DNA from 4 places in the Escherichia sp. HH091_1A genome. Region 4 is predicted to be linked to each of the others. Evidence: predicted binding sites of a transcription regulator. Region 4 holds the regulator's gene; each other region holds the start of a gene.

Region 1 (5,926 bases), 1.3 Mb from region 4:
TCCCCAAACTTAACCGTTTTCTTACGGGTTACGATCTTCGCCACGTCTTTAACGACGAGATGACCGAGTTTGACCTGACTCGCATTCTCACCGGTTCAGAAGGAACACTGGCATTTATTACTGAGGCTCAGCTGGATATAACTCGCTTGCCTAAAGTGCGCCGTCTGGTAAACGTGAAGTATGATTCGTTTGATTCCGCGCTGCGTAACGCACCGTTTATGGTCGAAGCTCGGGCGCTTTCGGTAGAGACAGTGGACTCTAAAGTGCTAAACCTGGCGCGGGAAGATATCGTCTGGCATTCCGTCAGTGAACTGATTACCGATGTACCTGACAAACAGATGCTCGGGCTAAACATTGTTGAATTTGCCGGAGACGATGAAGCACTTATCGATCAGCAGGTGAATGCGCTCTGTGCGCGGCTGGATGAACTTATCGCCAGCCAGCAAGCAGGTGTGATTGGCTGGCAGGTGTGCCGCGAACTGGCGGGTGTTGAACGTATCTATGCGATGCGCAAAAAAGCCGTTGGTCTGCTTGGCAATGCCAAAGGTGCCGCTAAGCCAATTCCGTTTGCTGAGGATACCTGCGTACCGCCGGAACATCTGGCCGATTATATTGCTGAATTTCGCGCGCTGCTCGACAGCCACGGCTTAAGCTACGGTATGTTCGGTCACGTCGACGCAGGTGTCTTGCACGTCCGTCCGGCACTGGATATGTGCGATCCACAACAAGAGATTTTGATGAAGCAAATCTCTGATGACGTGGTGGCGCTGACTGCGAAATACGGTGGTTTGTTGTGGGGCGAGCACGGCAAAGGTTTTCGCGCTGAATACAGCCCGGCGTTTTTCGGTGAGGAACTTTTTGCAGAACTGCGCAAAGTGAAAGCGGCATTTGACCCGCATAACCGACTCAACCCAGGGAAGATTTGCCCGCCAGAAGGTCTCGATGCGCCGATGATGAAAGTGGACGCGGTGAAGCGTGGCACATATGATCGACAGATCCCCATCGCGGTACGCCAGCAGTGGCGCGGGGCAATGGAGTGTAATGGCAACGGTTTATGCTTCAACTTTGATGCCCGCAGTCCGATGTGCCCGTCGATGAAGATAACCCAGAACCGGATTCATTCACCGAAAGGGCGCGCAACGCTGGTGCGTGAATGGCTGCGTTTGTTGGCAGATCGCGGCGTTGACCCACTCAAACTGGAACAGGAACTGCCTGAATCCGGCGTCAGTCTGCGGACATTAATTGCCCGCACGCGCAATAGCTGGCATGCGAATAAAGGCGAATATGATTTCTCGCACGAAGTCAAAGAGGCGATGTCGGGTTGCCTGGCCTGTAAAGCGTGTTCGACTCAGTGCCCCATCAAAATTGATGTGCCGGAGTTTCGCTCTCGTTTTCTGCAGCTCTATCACACCCGTTATTTACGCCCGCTGCGCGACCACCTCGTCGCCACGGTCGAGAGCTACGCACCGCTGATGGCACGCGCGCCGAAAACCTTTAACTTCTTCATTAACCAGCCGCTGGTGCGCAAACTCTCGGAAAAACATATCGGCATGGTTGATTTGCCGCTGCTGTCGGTTCCCTCGCTGCAACAACAAATGGTGGGGCATCGCTCGGCAAACATGACGCTGGAACAGCTTGAAGTTCTCAATGCAGAGCAGAAAGCGCGCACGGTGTTGGTGGTGCAGGACCCCTTTACCAGCTATTACGATGCGCAAGTGGTGGCGGATTTTGTCCGTCTGGTCGAAAAATTAGGTTTCCAGCCCGTGTTACTGCCATTTTCGCCGAATGGCAAAGCCCAGCATATCAAAGGCTTTCTTAATCGTTTTGCGAAGACGGCGAAAAAAACGGCGGATTATCTCAACCGAATGGCGAAATTGGGAATGCCAATGGTGGGCGTCGATCCAGCGCTGGTACTTTGTTATCGCGATGAATATAAACTGGCTCTGGGCGAGGAGCGTGGCGAGTTTAAGGTCTTACTGGCGAATGAATGGCTGGCAAGCGCACTTGAGTCACATCCAGTGGCTACAGTCAGCGGTGAATCATGGTATTTCTTTGGTCACTGTACCGAGGTTACCGCCTTGCCGGGCGCGCCAGCACAATGGGCGGCGATATTTGCCCGTTTTGGCGCGAAACTGGAAAATGTCAGCGTGGGTTGCTGCGGCATGGCAGGGACTTACGGACATGAAGCGAAAAACCATAAAAATTCGCTCGGGATCTATGAGTTATCCTGGCATCAGGCTATGCAGCGACTGCCGCGTAACCGCTGTCTGGCGACCGGATATTCCTGTCGCAGCCAGGTAAAACGGGTTGAAGGCACGGGGGTACGCCATCCTGTGCAGGCTTTACTGGAGATTATTAAATGATATGGAAACGAAAAATCACCCTGGAAGCACTGAATGCAATGGGTGAAGGAAATATGGTGGGGTTGCTGGATATTCGCTTTGAACATATTGGTGATGACACCCTTGAAGCGACAATGCCAGTAGACTCGCGGACAAAGCAGCCTTTCGGGTTGCTGCATGGAGGGGCATCCGTGGTACTGGCCGAAAGTATCGGTTCCGTTGCCGGTTATTTATGTACCGAAGGTGAGCAAAAGGTGGTTGGTCTGGAAATCAATGCTAACCACGTCCGCTCGGCACGAGAAGGGCGGGTGCGCGGCGTATGCAAACCGTTGCATCTCGGTTCGCGTCACCAGGTCTGGCAGATTGAAATCTTCGATGAGAAAGGGCGTTTGTGCTGTTCGTCACGATTGACGACCGCTATTTTGTGACGTTGTCACCAGAAAAGTGTGACGCATATTGCTTTTGGTCATTATCTGCACAGTAAACGGTGGTATACTGTGCAGGTCTTGTCTAAAAGCGAGGATGCTATGTCTACTCAACTTGATCCCACCCAGCTGGCCATTGAATTTTTACGCCGTGACCAGAGCAATCTTTCACCTGCCCAATATCTCAAACGTCTGAAACAACTAGAACTTGAATTTGCTGACCTGCTTACTCTCTCTTCTGCTGAATTAAAAGAAGAAATCTACTTTGCCTGGCGTTTGGGCGTGCATTGATCCTGACGTAATGCCGCGAGTTCGCCAAATCGGCCTGGATTAATCTTCGTCCAGGTTCGAGGGCCTTCTTAATACTGCTTATCTACCCGCCTGATAACGTTCAAAAATAATACAAATCGCAGTTTGTGCTAAAACAGCGGCTTAGCTTTATGAGACTATTCTTATCGCCCCTTCAAGAGCTAAGCCACTGTGAGTGCCGGAGATAAGCGCCGGATGGGGTAGAAACCCTTAAGCCTGTGATGCACAGACTTAAGGGTTTTCTTATTTCTGAACGCTGCACTTTTTTACCTATCTCTTAAATAGTCATTTTCAATACAACTTTTTCTTTTTCATCACAGCCTTAATGCTCCTTAGATAATAATCATTATCTAACAATGAGATACCTAATTCTTAGCGTGCCTGTTAACCCACACATCAGGGTCTATGCTTATTAAAAGCAGGAAAAAAGCATGTTTTACGGTAAAGCCCCTGCGTTTGCTGGGTTGAACTGATAATCATTATCACTAACATGCTGTTATACGCTGAAAGCGATGAAGTGAGGTAAATCGATGGACATGCATTCAGGAACCTTTAATCCACAGGATTTCGCCTGGCAGGGCTTAACGCTGACACCTGCTGCCGCGGCCCACATCCGTGAGCTGGTGGCAAAGCAACCAGGTATGGTCGGCGTGCGCTTAGGCGTGAAGCAAACGGGCTGCGCGGGCTTTGGCTATGTGCTCGACAGTGTTAGCGAGCCAGACAAAGACGATCTGCTGTTTGAACATGACGGCGCGAAGCTGTTTGTCCCGCTGCAAGCGATGCCGTTTATTGATGGCACGGAAGTCGATTTCGTTCGTGAAGGACTTAATCAGATATTCAAATTTCACAACCCGAAAGCCCAGAATGAATGTGGCTGTGGCGAAAGCTTTGGGGTATAGGCGGTACTATGTCTCGTAATACTGAAGCAACTGACGATGTCAAAACCTGGACCGGCGGCCCGCTGAATTATAAAGAAGGATTCTTCACCCAGTTAGCCACTGATGAGCTGGCAAAGGGGATAAACGAAGAGGTGGTGCGCGCAATATCGGCGAAGCGTAATGAGCCGGAGTGGATGCTGGAGTTTCGTCTCAAAGCTTATCGCGCATGGCTGGAGATGGAAGAGCCGCACTGGCTGAAAGCGCACTACGACAAGCTGAATTATCAGGAATACAGCTACTACTCAGCACCATCGTGCGGTAATTGTGACGACACTTGCGCGTCGGAGCCCGGCGCGGTGCAGCAAACTGGCACGAACGCCTTTTTAAGTAAAGAGGTGGAGGCGGCGTTTGAGCAGTTGGGCGTTCCCGTACGGGAAGGCAAAGAAGTGGCAGTGGATGCCATTTTCGACTCTGTTTCGGTTGCCACCACTTATCGCGAAAAACTGGCGGAGCAGGGAATTATTTTTTGTTCCTTTGGCGAGGCGATCCACGATCACCCGGAACTGGTGCGTAAATATCTCGGCACCGTGGTGCCGGGGAATGACAACTTCTTTGCCGCGCTTAATGCGGCGGTGGCCTCTGACGGTACGTTTATTTATGTGCCTAAAGGCGTGCGTTGCCCGATGGAACTTTCCACCTATTTTCGCATTAACGCGGAAAAAACCGGACAGTTTGAGCGCACCATTCTGGTGGCCGACGAAGACAGCTACGTCAGCTACATTGAAGGATGTTCCGCTCCGGTGCGCGACAGCTATCAGTTACACGCGGCGGTGGTGGAAGTCATCATCCATAAAAACGCCGAGGTGAAATATTCCACGGTACAAAACTGGTTCCCTGGCGATAACAACACCGGCGGTATTCTCAATTTCGTCACCAAGCGTGCTTTGTGCGAAGGCGAAAACAGCAAAATGTCATGGACGCAATCAGAAACCGGGTCAGCGATTACGTGGAAATATCCCAGCTGCATTTTGCGCGGCGATAACTCCATTGGTGAGTTTTACTCGGTGGCACTGACCAGCGGTCATCAGCAAGCGGATACCGGCACCAAGATGATCCACATCGGTAAAAACACCAAATCGACCATTATCTCGAAAGGGATCTCTGCCGGACACAGCCAGAACAGTTATCGCGGCTTAGTGAAAATCATGCCGACGGCAACCAATGCACGTAACTTCACCCAGTGCGACTCAATGCTGATAGACGCTAATTGTGGGGCGCATACTTTCCCGTATGTCGAATGTCGCAATAACAGCGCGCAACTGGAGCACGAGGCAACGACATCACGTATTGGTGAAGATCAACTGTTTTACTGCCTGCAACGCGGGATCAGCGAAGAAGACGCCATCTCGATGATTGTTAACGGTTTCTGCAAAGACGTGTTCTCAGAACTGCCGCTGGAATTTGCCGTTGAAGCACAAAAACTCCTCGCCATCAGTCTTGAACACAGCGTCGGATAAGGAATAAACATGTTAAGTATTAAAGATTTACACGTCAGCGTGGAAGATAAAGCTATCCTGCGTGGGTTAAGCCTCGACGTTCGTCCCGGCGAAGTTCACGCCATTATGGGGCCAAACGGTTCTGGCAAAAGTACCTTATCGGCAACGCTTGCTGGGCGAGAAGATTATGAGGTGACGGGCGGCACGGTTGAGTTCAAAGGCAAAGATTTGCTTGCGCTGTCGCCGGAAGATCGTGCAGGTGAAGGCATCTTTATGGCCTTCCAGTATCCGGTGGAAATTCCCGGCGTCAGTAACCAGTTTTTCCTGCAAACGGCACTTAATGCGGTGCGCAGCTATCGCGGCCAGGAAACGCTCGACCGCTTTGATTTTCAGGATTTGATGGAAGAGAAAATCGCTCTTCTGAAAATGCCGGAAGATTTATTAACGCGTTCGGTAAACGTTGGTTTTTCCGGCGG
Region 2 (5,926 bases), 1.5 Mb from region 4:
AATTCGCGACCTTCTCGTTACTGACAGGAAAATGGGCCATTGGCAACCAGGGAAAGATGAACGTGATGATGTTCACAATTTGCTGAATTGTGGTGATGTGATGCTCACCGCATTTCCTGAAAATTCACGCTGTATCTTGAAAAATCGACGTTTTTTACGTGGTTTTCCGTCGAAAATTTAAGGTAAGAACCTGACCTCGTGATTACTATTTCGCCGTGTTGACGACATCAGGAGGCCAGTATGACCGTATTACATAGTGTGGATTTTTTTCCGTCTGGTAACGCGTCCGTGGCGATAGAACCCCGGCTCCCGCAGGCGGATTTTCCTGAACATCATCATGATTTTCATGAAATTGTGATTGTCGAACATGGCACGGGTATTCATGTGTTTAATGGGCAGCCCTATACCATCACCGGTGGGACGGTCTGTTTCGTACGCGATCATGATCGGCATCTGTATGAACATACCAATAATCTGTGTCTGACCAATGTGCTGTATCGCTCGCCGGATCGATTTCAGTTTCTCGCCGGGCTGAATCAGTTGCTGCCACAAGAGCAGGATGGGCAGTATCCGTCTCACTGGCGCGTTAACCACAGCGTGTTGCAGCAGGTGCGACAGCTGGTTGCACAGATGGAACAGCAGGAAGGGGAAAATGATTTACCCTCGACCGCCAGTCGCGAGATCTTGTTTATGCAATTACTGCTCTTGCTGCGTAAAAGCAGTTTGCAGGAGAACCTGGAAAACAGCGCATCACGTCTCAACTTGCTTCTGGCCTGGCTGGAGGACCATTTTGCCGATGAGGTAAATTGGGATGCCGTGGCGGATCAATTTTCTCTTTCGCTGCGTACGCTACATCGGCAGCTTAAGCAGAAAACGGGACTGACGCCTCAGCGTTACCTGAACCGCCTGCGACTGATGAAAGCCCGACATCTGCTACGCCACAGCGAGGCCAGCGTTACTGACATCGCCTATCGTTGCGGATTTAGTGACAGTAACCACTTTTCGACGCTTTTTCGCCGAGAGTTTAAATGGTCACCGCGTGATATTCGCCAGGGACGGGATGGCTTTCTGCAATAACGCGAATCTTCTCAACGTATTTGTACGCCATATTGCGAATAATCAACTTCGTTCTCTGGCCGAGGTAGCCACGGTGGCGCATCAGTTAAAACTTCTCAAAGATGATTTTTTTGCCAGCGACCAGCAGGCAGTCGCTGTGGCTGACCGTTATCCGCAAGATGTCTTTGCTGAACATACACATGATTTTTGTGAGCTGGTAATTGTCTGGCGCGGTAATGGTCTGCATGTACTCAACGATCGCCCTTATCGCATTACCCGTGGCGATCTCTTTTACATTCATGCTGACGATAAACACTCCTACGCTTCCGTTAACGATCTGGTTTTGCAGAATATTATTTATTGCCCGGAGCGGCTGAAGCTGAATCTTGACTGGCAGGGGGCGATTCCGGGATTTAGCGCCAGCGCAGGGCAACCACACTGGCGCTTAGGTAGCATGGGGATGGCACAGGCGCGGCAGATTATCGGTCAGCTTGAGCATGAAAGTAGTCAGCATGTGCCGTTTGCTAACGAAATGGCAGAGTTGCTGTTCGGGCAGTTGGTGATGTTGCTGAATCGCCATCGTTACACCAGTGATTCGTTGCCGCCAACATCCAGCGAAACGTTGCTGGATAAGCTGATTACCCGGCTGGCGGCCAGCCTGAAAAGTCCCTTTGCGCTGGATGAATTTTGTGATGAGGCATCGTGCAGTGAGCGCGTTTTGCGTCAGCAATTTCGCCAGCAGACTGGAATGACCATCAATCAATATCTGCGGCAGGTCAGAGTGTGTCATGCGCAATATCTTCTCCAGCATAGCCGTCTGTTAATCAGTGATATTTCAACCGAATGTGGCTTTGAAGATAGTAACTATTTTTCGGTGGTGTTTACCCGGGAAACCGGGATGACGCCCAGCCAGTGGCGTCATCTCAATTCGCAGAAAGATTAATTCGCCATGCCCATGCCGACGATGTTGGCGGCGACAATAATCACCACACAACCGAGGCTCAACACCGTTACCGGACGGCGACCTGCATTGTTCCACTCTTTCAGCACCAGCCCGACGATACCGCCGCACAATACATAGAAGCTCATATGCAGCATCCAGCTGATGTAGTCATACTGCGCCGGAATGCGGGCGTGGCCCCAGGCATAGAAAAAGAATTGCAGATACCACATCAAACCGCCCAGTGCCGAGAGTAACACGTTGTGAATGATCAGCGGTTTTGCCAGCGAAAAGTCGGCTTTTAGCGACAAATCCTTCACTTTTGCCAGACGAATGAAGCAGAAACCGAGGTTGATGATCGCGCCGCCTCCCATGATGACAACATAGCTTGGCAGAGCGACATACAGTGGATCGACGCCCAGTGCGGCAGCTGCTTCATGCATCGGTTTTGCGGCGTTCATCGCAAAGGACATCCCGGCAGAGAAAATGCCGCACATCACCGCCAGCACCAGCCCTTTTTTCAGGTTGAACTCTTCGGCTTTTATGCCCATCTTGCGCTCTTTCAACTGCCCGGCGCGAGTTACAATCCCTACGCCAATCAGCGCCACCAGAACGCCGAGCAACGTCATGCGTCCGCCTTCGGTATTAATCAGAACATCGAAATTGCCGTTGATAATTGGCGTCATCAGCGTACCGACAATCAACGTAATGCCAATGGCGATGCCAATTCCCATCGACATGCCGAGATAACGCATGGTCAGGCCGTAGTTGATATTACCGATCCCCCACATAGCACCGAACAGAAAAACAGGCAGCAGTGTAGAGAGACTAAACGAGCTGTAATACGCCCAGAAATTCGGTAGTAACAGGGCGCTGATGGCCCACGGCAGAATAATCCACGAAACAATCCCACCGACTGACCACATGGTTTCCCATGACCATTTCTTTACTTTTTTGAACGGCGCGTAAAAACAGGCTGCACTGGCCGCGCCGATCAAATGCCAAAATATCCCCATCGTAATCGCGTTACTCATCTTCTTATCCTCATCATTTTTCGTCGCGTCACATCTCCGACGAGATGAGTGTAAAAATCGTGCTGTCGATTAACCTTTCGCCTGTTGCCGCCGTTGTCGATTTACTGGCAATCACGGCATTAAGTGGGTGATTTGCTTCACATCTCGGGCATTTTCCTGCAAAACCATACCCTTACGAAAAGTACGGCATTGATAATCATTTTCAATATCATTTAATTAACTATAATGAACCAACTGCTTACGCGGCATTAACAATCGGCCGCCCGACAATACTGGAGATGAATATGAGCTATACCCTGCCATCCCTGCCGTATGCTTACGATGCCCTGGAACCGCACTTCGATAAGCAGACCATGGAAATCCACCACACCAAACACCATCAGACCTACGTCAACAACGCCAACGCGGCGCTGGAAAGCCTGCCAGAATTTGCCAACCTGCCGGTTGAAGAGCTGATCACCAAACTGGACCAGCTGCCAGCAGACAAGAAAACCGTACTGCGCAACAACGCTGGCGGTCACGCTAACCACAGCCTGTTCTGGAAAGGTCTGAAAAAAGGCACCACCTTACAGGGTGACCTGAAAGCGGCTATCGAACGTGACTTCGGCTCCGTTGATAACTTCAAAGCAGAATTTGAGAAAGCGGCAGCTTCCCGCTTTGGTTCCGGCTGGGCATGGCTGGTGCTGAAAGGCGATAAACTGGCGGTGGTTTCTACTGCTAACCAGGACTCCCCGCTGATGGGCGAAACTATTTCTGGCGCTTCCGGCTTCCCGATCCTGGGCCTGGATGTGTGGGAACACGCTTACTACCTGAAATTCCAGAACCGCCGCCCGGACTACATCAAAGAGTTCTGGAATGTGGTGAACTGGGACGAAGCAGCGGCACGTTTCGCGGCGAAAAAATAATCATTTGCCGCCTGCTGCAATGAGGCGTTTACGCCGCATATCAGCTTAAAAAATGAACCATCGCCAACGGCGGTGGTTTTTTTGTGATCAATTTCAAAATAAAAACAATGATCCGATAAAAATAAAACAGTGTTTCAATTGATGTGGTTTTGATCACTTTTATTGATTAAATGAATGTCTATCTTCGTTTTCATCAACACTGATGCTCCGTTGAGGAATTACGCATCAGCCCTTAAAAATATGCCGACAGGTGATGGAAATGCAGATAAAACGCTCGATTGAAAAAATCCCGGGGGGGATGATGCTCGTCCCGCTATTCCTTGGCGCACTGTGCCACACCTTCTCGCCGGGGGCGGGGAAATATTTTGGATCATTCACCAACGGGATGATTACCGGTACGGTGCCCATTCTGGCGGTGTGGTTTTTTTGCATGGGGGCGTCAATAAAATTAAGCGCGACGGGAACGGTATTGCGTAAATCCGGTACGCTGGTGGTAACAAAAATTGCCGTCGCGTGGGTGGTTGCGGCAATTGCCTCGCGCATTATTCCGGAACATGGTGTTGAAGTTGGATTCTTTGCCGGACTTTCAACGCTGGCGCTGGTGGCGGCGATGGATATGACCAACGGCGGACTTTACGCTTCCATCATGCAGCAGTACGGTACGAAAGAAGAAGCTGGGGCATTTGTGTTAATGTCATTGGAGTCCGGGCCGCTCATGACGATGATTATTCTGGGCACTGCCGGGATTGCCTCGTTTGAACCGCATGTTTTCGTCGGCGCAGTATTACCGTTCCTGGTGGGCTTTGCCCTTGGGAACCTTGATCCTGAATTACGAGAATTTTTCAGCAAAGCGGTGCAGACGCTGATTCCATTCTTTGCCTTCGCGCTGGGCAATACCATTGATTTGACTGTAATTGCCCAGACAGGTTTGCTGGGGATCCTGTTGGGTGTGGCAGTAATTATCGTGACCGGTATTCCGTTGATTATCGCCGATAAATTGATTGGCGGTGGCGATGGCACTGCCGGAATTGCCGCTTCCAGTTCCGCAGGGGCCGCGGTAGCGACACCTGTGCTGATTGCTGAAATGGTGCCTGCGTTTAAACCGATGGCTCCGGCAGCAACTTCGCTGGTCGCGACGGCGGTCATTGTGACTTCGATTCTGGTGCCAATTCTTACCTCTATCTGGTCACGTAAAGTCAAAGCCAGAGTGGCGAAAATCGAAATTTTAGGCACGGTAAAATAAACCTGCTTCCTTAATCCCCACAGCCGGATGAACTAACGTTCGTCCGGTTTGCTATTGAGCTCCTGCCTGGATACATACCGCGAAAACAGCACGCCTGACATAAAATAAATATGGTCTAATGGGGAAATTTCTCGTGGAGAGGGAACAGATGCGATATCCGGTTGATGTATACACAGGCAAGATTCAGGCTTATCCCGAAGGCAAACTCAGCGCAATTGCCAAAATCCAGGTTGATGGTGAGTTGATGCTGACGGAGCTGGGGCTGGAAGGTGACGAGCAGGCGGAGAAGAAGGTTCACGGCGGGCCAGACAGAGCGCTGTGTCATTATCCTCGTGAGCACTATCTCTACTGGGCGCGGGAATTTCCGGAACAGGCGGAGTTGTTTGTTGCGCCTGCGTTTGGCGAAAATCTCTCAACCGACGGTCTGACGGAAAGCAATGTTTATATTGGCGATATTTTCCGCTGGGGAGAGGCATTAATTCAGGTCAGCCAGCCACGCTCCCCTTGCTATAAACTCAATTACCATTTTGATATCAGCGATATAGCGCAGTTGATGCAAAACACGGGTAAAGTGGGGTGGTTGTATAGCGTGATTGCGCCAGGGTTGGTATCTGCTGATGCGCCGCTGGAGTTGGTTTCTCGTGTCAGTGATGTGACCGTGCAGGAGGCTGCTGCTATCGCATGGCATATGCCGTTTGATGACGATCAGTATCACCGTTTACTCTCCGCCGCAGGGTTATCGAAAAGC
Region 3 (5,926 bases), 2.5 Mb from region 4:
CAGAGTGCTGGAGAAATGCGACAAAATTGCGCACAATCAAATTGCCGCATTATTCCTAAGAAATTACGCGATATGAAACGTGAAGAGATTTGCCGCTTGCTGGCGGGTAAAGTTAATAAACTGAAAAATAAAGAAAATAGTTTGTCAGAGCTATTGCCCGATGTGCGTTTGTTGTATGGCGAGACGCCTTTCGCACGTACGCCGGTAATGTACGAGCCTGGCATCATAATTCTCTTTTCCGGGCATAAAATCGGTTATATCAATGAACGCGTGTTTCGTTATGATGCCAATGAATATCTGCTGCTGACGGTGCCGTTGCCGTTTGAGTGCGAAACTTATGCCACGTCAGAGGTACCGCTGGCAGGGTTGCGTCTCAATGTCGATGTTTTGCAGTTACAAGAGCTGTTGATGGACATTGGCGAAGATGAGCATTTTCGGCCGTCGATGGCAGCCAGCGGGATTAACTCTGCCACGTTATCAGAAGAGATTTTATGCGCGGCGGAGCGGTTACTCGACGTGATGGAGCGACCGCTGGATGCGCGTATTCTCGGCAAACAGATCATTCGCGAAATTCTTTACTACGTGCTGACCGGACCTTGCGGCGGCGCGTTACTGGCGCTGGTGAGTCGCCAGACTCACTTCAGCCTGATTAGTCGAGTGCTGAAACGAATTGAGAATAAATACACCGAAAACCTGAGCGTCGAGCAACTGGCGGCAGAAGCCAACATGAGCGTATCGGCGTTCCACCATAATTTTAAGTCTGTCACTAGCACCTCGCCGTTGCAGTATTTGAAGAATTACCGTCTGCATAAGGCGCGGATGATGATTATCCACGACGGCATGAAGGCCAGTGCAGCAGCGATGCGCGTCGGCTACGAAAGCGCGTCGCAATTTAGCCGTGAGTTTAAACGTTACTTTGGTGTGACACCGGGGGAGGATGCGGCAAGAATGCGGGCGATGCAGGGGAGTTAAATGCGTTCCCGGTACCGCAACCGGGAACGGGGGAAATTGTCAGGCGTTACAGTATTTCTTTTTAATCACCACAAACAGCGTGCCTAACAAGCCTGCAGTTAACAAGGCAATCGGCAGGATCATCAGGAATGTCATTACCTGATCTTCATGCCGTTTAACGAACGGAATCATGCTTAAGGCATAGCCGAAACTAGTTACTACGCTGACCCACAGCAATCCGCTTAGCCAGTTGAAAAACTGGAAGCGGCGGTTTGGCAGACCGGAAATACCCGCCATGGTTGGCAACAGCGTACGGACAAATGCGAGAAAACGTCCAGCCAGCAGCGCCAGCAGACCGTGACGGTCAAACATACAGGTAGCACGCTGGTGATATTTGGCAGGAAGCTGTGCCAGCCAGCCTTTCACCGTTTTAGTATTCCCTAACCAGCGCCCCTGAATATAACTTAACCAGCAGCCCAAACTTGCTGCGGCGGTCAGAATCGCAATCGTTGGCAGAAAATCCATAACCCCCTGAGCAATCAATGCGCCTGCCAGTATCAACAAGCTGTCGCCTGGCAAAAATGAGGCGGGCAGCAGGCCGTTTTCTAAAAACAGCGTGGCAAACATGACAAAGTAAACAACGCTAACAATATGAGGATCCGCCAGCGCGGCAAAGTCGTGTTGCCAGAGCGCAGCGATGATATCTTGAATAACAGCCATGGACTTTCCTGTGGAACAGCGTTTAAGCCTTTATCTGCCTATTGTACTCCTGAATCACCCGGGACGCCTTGATCCCGGACGCAACAATTTAAGACTTTTCACAATTAAATGTCTGCAAATTTGTCCAAACTGGCAACATTACACAATTCGCGCAAAACCGGCGTCCAGATCGGCAATCAAATCATCGACATCTTCCAGACCAATATGCAGGCGAATCAAGGTCCCGCTAAAATCGATCTCGCCTTGCGGGCGAATGGCGGCGATATGTTCTGGTTGATTTGCCAGGATCAACGATTCATACCCGCCCCACGAGTAGGCCATGCTGAATAAACTGAAGTTATCCAGATAGTTCGCCAGCTCTTCATCATTGAGTTTTTTCTTAAGCACAAAGGAAAATAGCCCGCTGCTACCTGTAAAGTCTCGTTGCCAGAATTCGTGACCTTTACTGCCAGGCAGAGCAGGGTGGTTAACTCGCGCTACTTGCGGATGTTCCGCCAGCCATTCAGCTACTTTCAGGCTACTTTCGTGATGTTGACGCAGGCGAACACCCAAAGTGCGCAGGCCACGACTGGTTATATAGGCGGTATCGGCATCGACCATCTGCCCCATCAGATAGGCATTCTCCCGTAGCTGCTCCCAGCAACGGGCATTGCATACGGCAGTACCAATCATCGCATCTGAATGCCCAACCAGATATTTGGTAGCGGCCTGAATGGAAACATCAATGCCAAAATCCAGCGCCTTAAACAGCACGCCGGCCGCCCAGGTGTTATCGATCATAATGATGGCATCTGGCACTACACTGCGCACGGCGGCAACAATCGCCGGAACGTCGTGGACTTCCATGGTGATGGAGCCCGGCGATTCCAGAAATACAATTTTAGTGTTTGGCTGCAGATGTTTAACAATATTCGCGCCAATCAGCGGATCAAACCACGATGTCGTTACGCCCAGTTTGCTGAGGATTTTGCTACAGAAATCCTGACTCGGTTCATAGGCGGTGTTGGTCATCAACACATGATCGCCCTGTTCGACAAAAGCAAGAATGGAATTAGCAACCGCTGCTGCTCCGCAGGGGAACAGCACGCAGCCTGCGCCACCTTCCAGTTCGCACATCGCTTCTTGTAAGGAGAAATGGGTTAACGTTCCGCGCCGTCCATAAAACAACTCGCCATTGGCGCGATTGCGCGTCGCGTGTTTTTTGGCTTCCACACTGTCAAAGACCAGCGAAGAAGCGCGCTGAATCACGCTATTTACCGCGCCGAGAGTGTATTTTTTGCTGCGTCCTGCGTTGACCAGTTGAGTATCAAGCTTTTTGTCCGCCATCTCGGGATTCCTGTTTTTATACGTCTGGATGTCTAAACTAGCATGAATATTCGCGGGCGCATCCTGAAGAATTAGCATAAAGCAGAAAATTTTCGCAAATGGCGTGCTGGTGACTTTTTTACTGCGTAAACGCAAGGAAAAGAAAACAAAGGTACGGCAGTATGCAAATAGTAATGAGAACGACTATCAATTCGACGTCGTTTTGATATTATTATGCGCAGATTTTGTGATTTGCGTCCTGGAGATACACAGTGGGTAATAATTTAATGCAGACGGATCTTTCCGTCTGGGGTATGTATCAGCACGCCGATATTGTCGTTAAGTGCGTGATGATTGGGCTTATTTTGGCCTCCGTAGTCACCTGGGCAATCTTCTTCAGTAAGAGCGTTGAGTTCTTCAATCAGAAGCGTCGCCTGAAACGCGAACAGCAACTGCTGGCCCAAGCGCGTTCCTTGAACCAGGCCAACGATATCGCCGCTGATTTTGGTAGCAAAAGCTTAAGCCTGCATTTGCTCAATGAAGCGCAGGATGAGCTGGAACTGTCAGAAGGCAGCGACGATAACGAAGGTATTAAAGAACGTACCAGCTTCCGTCTGGAGCGTCGGGTCGCCGCCGTGGGGCGTCAAATGGGCCGCGGTAACGGCTACCTTGCAACCATCGGCGCGATTTCGCCGTTTGTGGGCCTCTTTGGTACGGTCTGGGGCATCATGAACAGCTTTATCGGTATTGCGCAAACGCAGACCACTAATCTGGCTGTCGTTGCGCCGGGTATCGCAGAAGCTCTGTTAGCAACGGCAATCGGCCTCGTGGCAGCGATTCCGGCGGTCGTTATCTATAACGTATTTGCACGTCAGATTGGCGGCTTTAAAGCGATGCTGGGTGATGTCGCAGCGCAGGTATTATTGCTGCAAAGTCGTGACCTGGATCTGGAAGCCAGCGCCGCTGCGCATCCGGTTCGTGTCGCCCAAAAATTACGCGCAGGATAATGTTCGATGGCAATGCATCTTAACGAAAACCTCGACGATAACGGCGAAATGCATGATATCAACGTGACGCCGTTTATCGACGTGATGTTGGTTCTGCTGATTATCTTTATGGTGGCAGCGCCGTTAGCGACGGTAGATGTGAAGGTGAACTTGCCTGCTTCTACCAGCACGCCGCAGCCTCGTCCGGAAAAACCGGTTTATCTGTCGGTGACGGCGGACAACTCGATGTTTATCGGTAACGATCCGGTCACCGATGAAACAATGGTTACAGCGCTGAATGCGTTAACCGAAGGTAAGAAAGATACCACTATCTTCTTCCGTGCGGATAAAACTGTCGATTACGAGACGTTGATGAAGGTAATGGATATGCTGCACCAGGCGGGTTATCTAAAGATAGGTCTGGTTGGCGAAGAAACTGCCAAAGCGAAGTAAAGACAATTGCCTGATGCGCTACGCTTATCAGGCCTACAAAATATATTGCAACATATTGAATTTGCATGAATTTGTAGGCCGAATAAGGCGTTCACGCCGCATCCGGCATTCGGTGCTCAATGCCTGATGCGCTACGCTTATCAGGCCTACAAAGTCTATCGCAACATATTGAATTTGCATGACATGTAGGCCGGAGAAGGCGTTTAGACCGCATCCGGCAAGAGTTAAATGCATAATGATGCCCGGTTGCTTTTCGCAACCGGGCATTTTTTTAGCCTAAATGTTCGCCGCCGCACACGCCGTGTACTTCTGCGGTGACATAGCTCGACTCCTGACTCGCCAGATAAACATACACTGGGGCCAGCTCCGCCGGTTGCCCTGCACGTTTCATTGGTGTTTGCTGACCAAACTGCGGGATCTTATCCTGCGTTTGTCCACCGGAAATTTGCAGTGCTGTCCAGATAGGGCCTGGTGCGACAATGTTCACTCGAATGCCTTTTTCTGCGACCTGTTTTGCCAGGCCACGGCTGTAGTTCAGAATCGCCGCCTTCGTAGCCGCATAGTCCAGCAAATGTGGGCTTGGCTGGTACGCCTGGATTGACGAAGTGGTGATGATACTGGCACTTTTCGGTAGCAGGGGGATCGCTTCCTGGGTTAGCCAGAACAGCGCGAAAACGTTAATGGCAAAGGTCTTTTGAAACTGTTCGCTGGTGAGGTCTGCAATATCAGGAATGGCAACCTGTTTCCCGGCGACCAGCGCCATAATATCCAGCCCGCCTAACGCCTTGTGCGCTTCGTGAACCAGCGAACGTGCGAATTTCTCATCGCTTAAATCGCCTGGCAGCAGGACGGCTTTGCGTCCGCATTCTTCAATGATCTTTTTCACATCCTGAGCGTCTTCTTCTTCCACAGGAAGATAACTGATCGCCACGTCAGCGCCTTCACGCGCGTAAGCAATGGCGGCAGCGCGACCGATTCCGGAATCGCCCCCTGTCACCAGTGCTTTACGATCTTTCAGGCGACCGCTACCAACATAGGTTTTCTCGCCGCAATCCGGCACTGGTGTCATCTTCGCCTGGATGCCTGGCGTCGGTTGTTTCTGTTTGGGATATTCACCAGTGTAATACTGCGTGGTCGGGTCTTTTAAATGAGACATCGCTTTTCTCCCTTCAGGTTCAACGTCCTTTAAGAGTAGACGCTCTCGATGCGTTGATAAGGGAACCAGGAAAATCCCTAAACCTCAGAATTATGCGACAAAGGTTTAACGGATATGTTTATTTGCTGTTGCGTGCTGTTTACTCAATTGCGATATACTGTTGCCCGTTTTAACTACACGACAGGAATGTATGGAACGTTTTCTTGAAAATGCAATGTATGCTTCTCGCTGGCTGCTTGCCCCCGTGTACTTTGGCCTTTCGCTGGCGTTGATTGCCCTGGCGCTGAAGTTCTTCCAGGAGATTATTCACGTACTGCCGAATATCTTCTCGATGGCGGAATCAGATTTGATCCTC
Region 4 (5,926 bases):
AAACTGCACAAAACCAGCACAATAATTCTCCCATCGTTCTTGTCCATGGTCTGTTTGGCAGCCTCGACAACCTTGGCGTACTGGCTCGCGATCTGGTAAACGATCACAATATCATCCAGGTTGATATGCGTAACCACGGTCTTTCCCCGAGAGATCCGGTGATGAGTTACCCGGCGATGGCCCAGGATCTTGTTGACACTCTGGATGCACAGCAGATCGATAAGGCAACATTTATTGGACACTCAATGGGCGGTAAAGCGGTGATGGCACTGACTGCACTGGCCCCCGATCGCATCGATAAACTGGTGGCGATTGATATCGCGCCGGTCGACTATCACGTACGCCGTCATGATGAAATTTTCGCGGCTATCAACGCAGTCAGTGAATCCGACGCGCAAACTCGCCAGCAAGCAGCGGCAGTAATGCGCCAGCATCTTAATGAAGAAGGGGTGATTCAGTTTCTGTTGAAATCTTTTGTTGACGGGGAGTGGCGCTTTAACGTGCCGGTATTGTGGGATCAGTATCCGCATATTGTGGGTTGGGAGAAAATCCCGGCATGGGATCACCCTGCCCTGTTTATCCCAGGCGGCAATTCTCCGTATGTTAGCGAGCAGTATCGTGATGATTTACTGACACAATTTCCACAGGCACGAGCGCATGTGATTGCTGGCGCGGGTCACTGGGTCCATGCTGAAAAACCGGATGCGGTATTACGCGCTATCCGTCGCTATCTCAATGATTAACGTAACTGATTAAAAACCCAGCGTCCGCGTCGCTTTCCGCGCGTGGGCGTTGGCGTGACTCATCGCGCTGATGTATTATGGCGCGCTATCCATCCGGGCAGGCGCCTGGCTGATTGTTTCCCCCGAAGTCACCAAGATCATGGCCAAAGAACAAACGGACCGTACGACATTAGATCTGTTCGCGCACGAGCGTCGACCGGGACGACCGAAAACTAATCCGCTTTCGCGCGATGAACAGCTGCGTATTAATAAACGCAACCAGCTAAAACGCGACAAAGTACGTGGCCTTAAGCGTGTCGAACTGAAGCTAAACGCGGAAGCTGTCGAGGCGCTGAACGAGCTGGCGGAATCGCGCAATATGAGCCGTAGCGAACTGATCGAAGAGATGTTAATGCAGCAACTGGCGGCGCTGCGTAGTCAGGGCATCGTTTAAATTTCCACTTTCATGTAGCACAGTGTGCAGTCCTGCTCGTTTGCTGATTCCGCAAGACTGCCTGTTCTGCTATGATTGCCTTTATCCGTGGGCAATTTTCCACCCCCATTTCAATAAGTTTCAAGAGGTTATTTCACTCATGGCTATCACTGGCATCTTTTTCGGCAGCGACACCGGTAATACCGAAAATATCGCAAAAATGATTCAAAAACAGCTTGGTAAAGACGTTGCCGATGTCCATGACATTGCAAAAAGCAGCAAAGAAGATCTGGAAGCATATGACATTCTGCTGCTGGGCATCCCAACCTGGTATTACGGCGAAGCGCAGTGTGACTGGGATGACTTCTTCCCGACTCTCGAAGAGATTGATTTCAATGGCAAACTGGTTGCGCTGTTTGGTTGTGGCGACCAGGAAGATTACGCTGAATACTTCTGTGACGCATTGGGCACCATCCGCGACATCATTGAACCGCGCGGTGCAACCATCGTTGGTCACTGGCCAACTGCGGGCTACCATTTCGAAGCATCAAAAGGTCTGGCAGATGACGACCACTTTGTCGGTCTGGCTATCGACGAAGACCGTCAGCCGGAACTGACCGCTGAACGTGTAGAAAAATGGGTTAAACAGATTTCTGAAGAATTGCATCTCGACGAAATTCTCAATGCCTGATGTGATGCGGCGTAGACTCATGTCTACGCCGTATTAATAGATAATGCCAATCAAAATAATTGCTACAAATTTGTAACTTTTGCTGTTGTACCTGTACAATGTCCCGGTGTTCAAGTGGCCTTGCCGTTGTAAATGTAAGCTGTGCCACGTTTTTATTAACAATATTTGCCAGGGACTTGTGGTTTTCATTTAGGCGTGGCAATTCTATAATGATACGCATTATCTCAAGAGCAAATTCTGTCACTTCTCCTAATGAAGTGAACCGCTTAGTAACAGGACAGATTCCGCATGACTGATAACAATACCGCCCTAAAGAAAGCTGGCCTGAAAGTAACGCTTCCTCGTTTAAAAATCCTGGAAGTTCTTCAGGAGCCGGACAACCATCACGTCAGTGCGGAAGATTTATACAAACGTCTGATCGATATGGGTGAAGAAATTGGTCTGGCTACGGTATATCGCGTACTGAACCAGTTCGACGACGCTGGTATCGTCACCCGCCACAATTTTGAAGGCGGTAAATCCGTATTTGAACTGACACAGCAACATCACCACGATCACCTGATCTGCCTCGACTGCGGCAAGGTTATCGAATTTAGTGATGATTCCATCGAAGCGCGTCAGCATGAAATTGCCGCAAAACATGGCATTCGCCTGACTAACCACAGTCTCTATCTTTACGGTCACTGTGCCGAAGGCGATTGCCGCGAAGATGAGCACGCGCACGAAGGCAAATAAGCCAGCCTGAACGAGAAAAGCCAACCTGCGGGTTGGCTTTTTTATGCAAGGGAAATAAGAAAAGCGAGAGTTACAGCTCTCACTTATTTGTTATTACTGCGAATTTCCTGCCAGACTTTATCACAATCGGCTTTCACCGCCTGATCATTTCCGGTTTGCGTTGCACGCAGACACTGCTGATAATCCAGTACGCGTACACTTTCCTGCTCGGCAAACTGCTGATGTTGTTTCTCTTTCTTCAGCACGTTTAACACGCTCTGACAGGCTTCAATTTTTTCCGGCGAACCTTGCGCGGTGTTGATACAGGCGCTGTAAGCTTCTTTCAGATGGCTGTCTTCCTGTGGCGCGGTGGATTGTGCACAAGCCACCAGCCCCGATGCCATCATGGCGATGAGAATCAGTTTTTTCATTGCAAATTCCTCAAACGTGCGGCAGGCACAAAACCTGCCGCGTCGGGCATCAGAAGATGGTGAATGGTGCGATTACCATAAATTTCACGTCACGCTCATCCTGGAAGATGTTGCCGTAACCACCGCCCCAGCTTGGGATGTCGGAGTGGTTGTCGTATTCGGTAAAGTGCAGTTTGAACATCGTGCCTTTGGCGCGACCGTCCTGAATGGTGTAGACCGCATCCAGGCTGTATGCAGACTCTTCAATAGTCCGGTTCTTGTCGTAGTACGCATCCGGATTGCTCTGCCAGGTAGCGGTTTTAGCATCCCATGCGTAAACGTAGGAAGCGCCGATGGCGAAGCCTGGAAGATTCCAGTTTTTCAGGTCATACATCGCACCGAAGAAGACCGCTTTTTCGCCGTTGGCGTTGAAGTCAGAACGGTTATCCCACCAGATATCCAGGCGACCGTTCGAGGAAGCATAGGTTGGAGTCATACGTTGCAGGAAGTATCCCTGCTGGCCGTCGGCTTTAACCCAGGTGCCTTCCAGACGCAAATCCACTACGTCAGCCGCCCGGTAACCAAAGGTCAACGCTTGCAGCCAGGCAGTGCCGTCGTAAAGGTCGTTGACGCTACGATCGTCAACTTTATCGCGCGTACCGTAGAACTGGTAGCTGGTGGTTAACGGGCTACCGGCGATATCAAATTTGTAGCTGGCTTTGGCAAAATATTGATCAATATACCCTTCCGCCTGACCAAACGCCGCTTCCAGTACGAAGTTATTTTTGAAGTCGTACTTCGCCCCAAGGGAGTGTAGATAATCAACTTTGGTGGTTTTATCGTTCTGATAAAACTCATCCATTTCCAGATGCCACGGCGCTTTATATTCGTTGGTCCACATGTAGGAGAAACTCAACGCACCAGCATCGCCGTAATCAAAATTCGCCCCCGCTTCCGCCCCCTGATAAGTACCCGGCATAAAGCTCCAGTGCGGCGCTAACAGCGTCTGACCGGTTGGCTGAATATAACCTGCCCGCGCCCACACCGGACCGTATTTAAATTTGGCCGCTGCTTTATACAGGCTTATACCGCTTTTATCGCCGGACCAGTCTTCGTCATAGGCTTTATTGCTTTTTGAAAACGCGATTTCGTTCGGGTGAGAACTGTCGCCGTTTTCCGCCATTTCAATCGCCGTAAACGCCGCAATATCAAGGCCGAACATATCAGCAGCATAACCAGACTGAAAATCGAGGTTGGCATTCCAGGTGGAGTGAGAAAGGTTAGTTTTGTATTTGTCGCCGTCGGTAACGTCTTTACGGTCGCGTTCACGCTGCCAGTAATAGATACCGCCGGTTAAGGTTGAATCGTCGATGAATCCTTCGGCGCGAGCCTCCGGCATTGCCATAAAGCCCGACATTGCTGTAACACCGGCGATAGCCAGCGCCAGCGTACTACGTTTGCCACTAAACGTACGCATGGGTTAATCCTCTTTGACGTATAAATTGCTGCACCAAAGGTGAACAGCGAAAAAAAATAAAAATTAAAAAGTAGCGTTGAGAAAAGTCTCGCTGACTACAGGAACAGACTATTTTTCGCGACGCGAATTATCAATCTCTTTCTGTAACCAGAATGTAAGAACATGAGCAACCGCACATATTTTGATGATTTTTGTTACAAGGCTTAAGTTTGCAGTTGAAAGGCTTGCAGAAGAATAAAAGCGTGAATTTCCAGCAAGATGAAAACGGTTACATTTTATTTAATTATGGTTTGTGATTTTAAATTTGTTTTATGGATAAATTGCGAAGCGGAATTAATTCGCGAAGAAAAGCAGAAAAAAACGCCGCGGAGCGCGGCGTTTGGGTTTGTTTGCTATTTCTTGCCGGATGCGGCGTGAACGCCTTATCCGGCCTACAAAAGCACGCAAATTCAATATATGGCAGAGATCATGTAGGCCTGATAAGCGTAGCGCATCAGGCAATTTAGCGTTTGAAACTGTTTCTATGTTTCTTGCCGGATGCGGCGTAAACGCCTCACCCGGCCTGGTAGAACTTAAAATTACTCGCCTACTTTCGCCCAGGTATCACGCAGCCCAACGGTGCGGTTAAATACCGGTTTTTCCGCCGTAGAATGGCGGCTGTCGAGGCAGAAATAACCTTCACGCTCAAACTGGAATGCTTTACCCGCTACCGCATCTTTCAGCGAAGGTTCAGCAAAGCCCTGTTTGATCACCAACGATTCCGGGTTAATCACCGACAGGAAATCATCCGCAGCACCTGGGTTCGGCACGCTGAACAGACGATCGTACAGGCGGATTTCAACCGGCAGCGCATGTGCCGCGCTCACCCAGTGAATAACGCCTTTCACTTTACGACCATCTGCCGGATCTTTGCTTAAGGTGTCGGCGTCATAAGTACAGAAGATGGTGGTGATATTGCCTTCGGCATCTTTCTCCACGCGTTCTGCCTTAATAACGTAAGCATTACGCAGACGCACTTCTTTACCCAGCACCAGACGTTTGTACTGCTTGTTAGCTTCTTCGCGGAAATCGGCGCGATCGATCCAAATCTCACCGCTAAACGGCACCTGACGGCTACCCATTTCCGGTTTGTTTGGATGGTTCGGCATGGTAACCATTTCGCCTTCGCCCTGGTAGTTTTCGATAACCAGTTTCACCGGATCGATAACCGCCATTGCGCGCGGGGCGTTTTCGTTGAGATCTTCACGAATGCAGGATTCCAGCGACGCCATCTCAATGGTGTTGTCCTGCTTGGTCACGCCAATGCGTTTGCAGAACTCACGAATAGAAGCCGCCGTGTAACCACGACGACGCAGACCGGAAATAGTCGGCATACGCGGATCATCCCAGCCTTCAACGTGCTTGTCGGTCACCAGCAGGTTCAGCTTACGCTTGGACATCACGGTGTATTCCAGATTCAGGCGCGAGAATTCGTACTGG

What was found. Region 4 encodes Fur, which represses iron uptake genes when iron is present. Its sites were predicted from a motif close to ATAATAATGAGAACNACTATCAA; they were not measured.
Region 1: sufA (Fe-S cluster assembly scaffold SufA) is a predicted target of Fur. The motif match lies at 3,546-3,568, and genes of this name have one in related genera.
Region 2: sodA (superoxide dismutase [Mn]) is a predicted target of Fur. The motif match lies at 3,220-3,242, and genes of this name have one in related genera.
Region 3: exbB (tol-pal system-associated acyl-CoA thioesterase) is a predicted target of Fur. The motif match lies at 3,165-3,187, and genes of this name have one in related genera.

The regions. Positions count from the first base shown of each region.
Region 1 covers NZ_AP025747.1:2,068,873-2,074,798, reverse strand. The annotation lists gene ydiJ (D-2-hydroxyglutarate dehydrogenase YdiJ) at 1-2,363, shown strand, start outside; gene menI (1,4-dihydroxy-2-naphthoyl-CoA hydrolase) at 2,360-2,770, shown strand; gene QUF14_RS10300 (YdiH family protein) at 2,870-3,058, shown strand; gene sufA (Fe-S cluster assembly scaffold SufA) at 3,607-3,975, shown strand; gene sufB (Fe-S cluster assembly protein SufB) at 3,984-5,471, shown strand; gene sufC (Fe-S cluster assembly ATPase SufC) at 5,481-5,926, shown strand, end outside.
Region 2 covers NZ_AP025747.1:4,782,797-4,788,722, forward strand. The annotation lists gene rhaS (HTH-type transcriptional activator RhaS) at 241-1,077, shown strand; gene rhaR (HTH-type transcriptional activator RhaR) at 1,151-1,999, shown strand; gene rhaT (L-rhamnose/proton symporter RhaT) at 1,996-3,030, opposite strand; gene sodA (superoxide dismutase [Mn]) at 3,315-3,935, shown strand; gene kdgT (2-keto-3-deoxygluconate transporter) at 4,195-5,178, shown strand; gene yiiM (6-hydroxyaminopurine reductase) at 5,327-5,926, shown strand, end outside.
Region 3 covers NZ_AP025747.1:3,791,230-3,797,155, reverse strand. The annotation lists gene yqhC (DNA-binding transcriptional regulator YqhC) at 73-972, shown strand; gene yghB (DedA family general envelope maintenance protein YghB) at 1,012-1,671, opposite strand; gene metC (cystathionine beta-lyase) at 1,810-2,997, opposite strand; gene exbB (tol-pal system-associated acyl-CoA thioesterase) at 3,249-3,983, shown strand; gene exbD (TonB system transport protein ExbD) at 3,990-4,415, shown strand; gene yghA (NADP(+)-dependent aldehyde reductase) at 4,687-5,571, opposite strand; gene QUF14_RS19045 (TIGR00645 family protein) at 5,762-5,926, shown strand, end outside.
Region 4 covers NZ_AP025747.1:803,257-809,182, reverse strand. The annotation lists gene ybfF (esterase) at 1-743, shown strand, start outside; gene ybfE (LexA regulated protein) at 883-1,176, shown strand; gene fldA (flavodoxin FldA) at 1,316-1,846, shown strand; gene uof (fur leader peptide) at 2,056-2,142, shown strand; gene fur (ferric iron uptake transcriptional regulator) at 2,135-2,581, shown strand; gene QUF14_RS03695 (ChiQ/YbfN family lipoprotein) at 2,665-2,991, opposite strand; gene chiP (chitoporin ChiP) at 3,041-4,447, opposite strand; gene glnS (glutamine--tRNA ligase) at 5,026-5,926, opposite strand, start outside.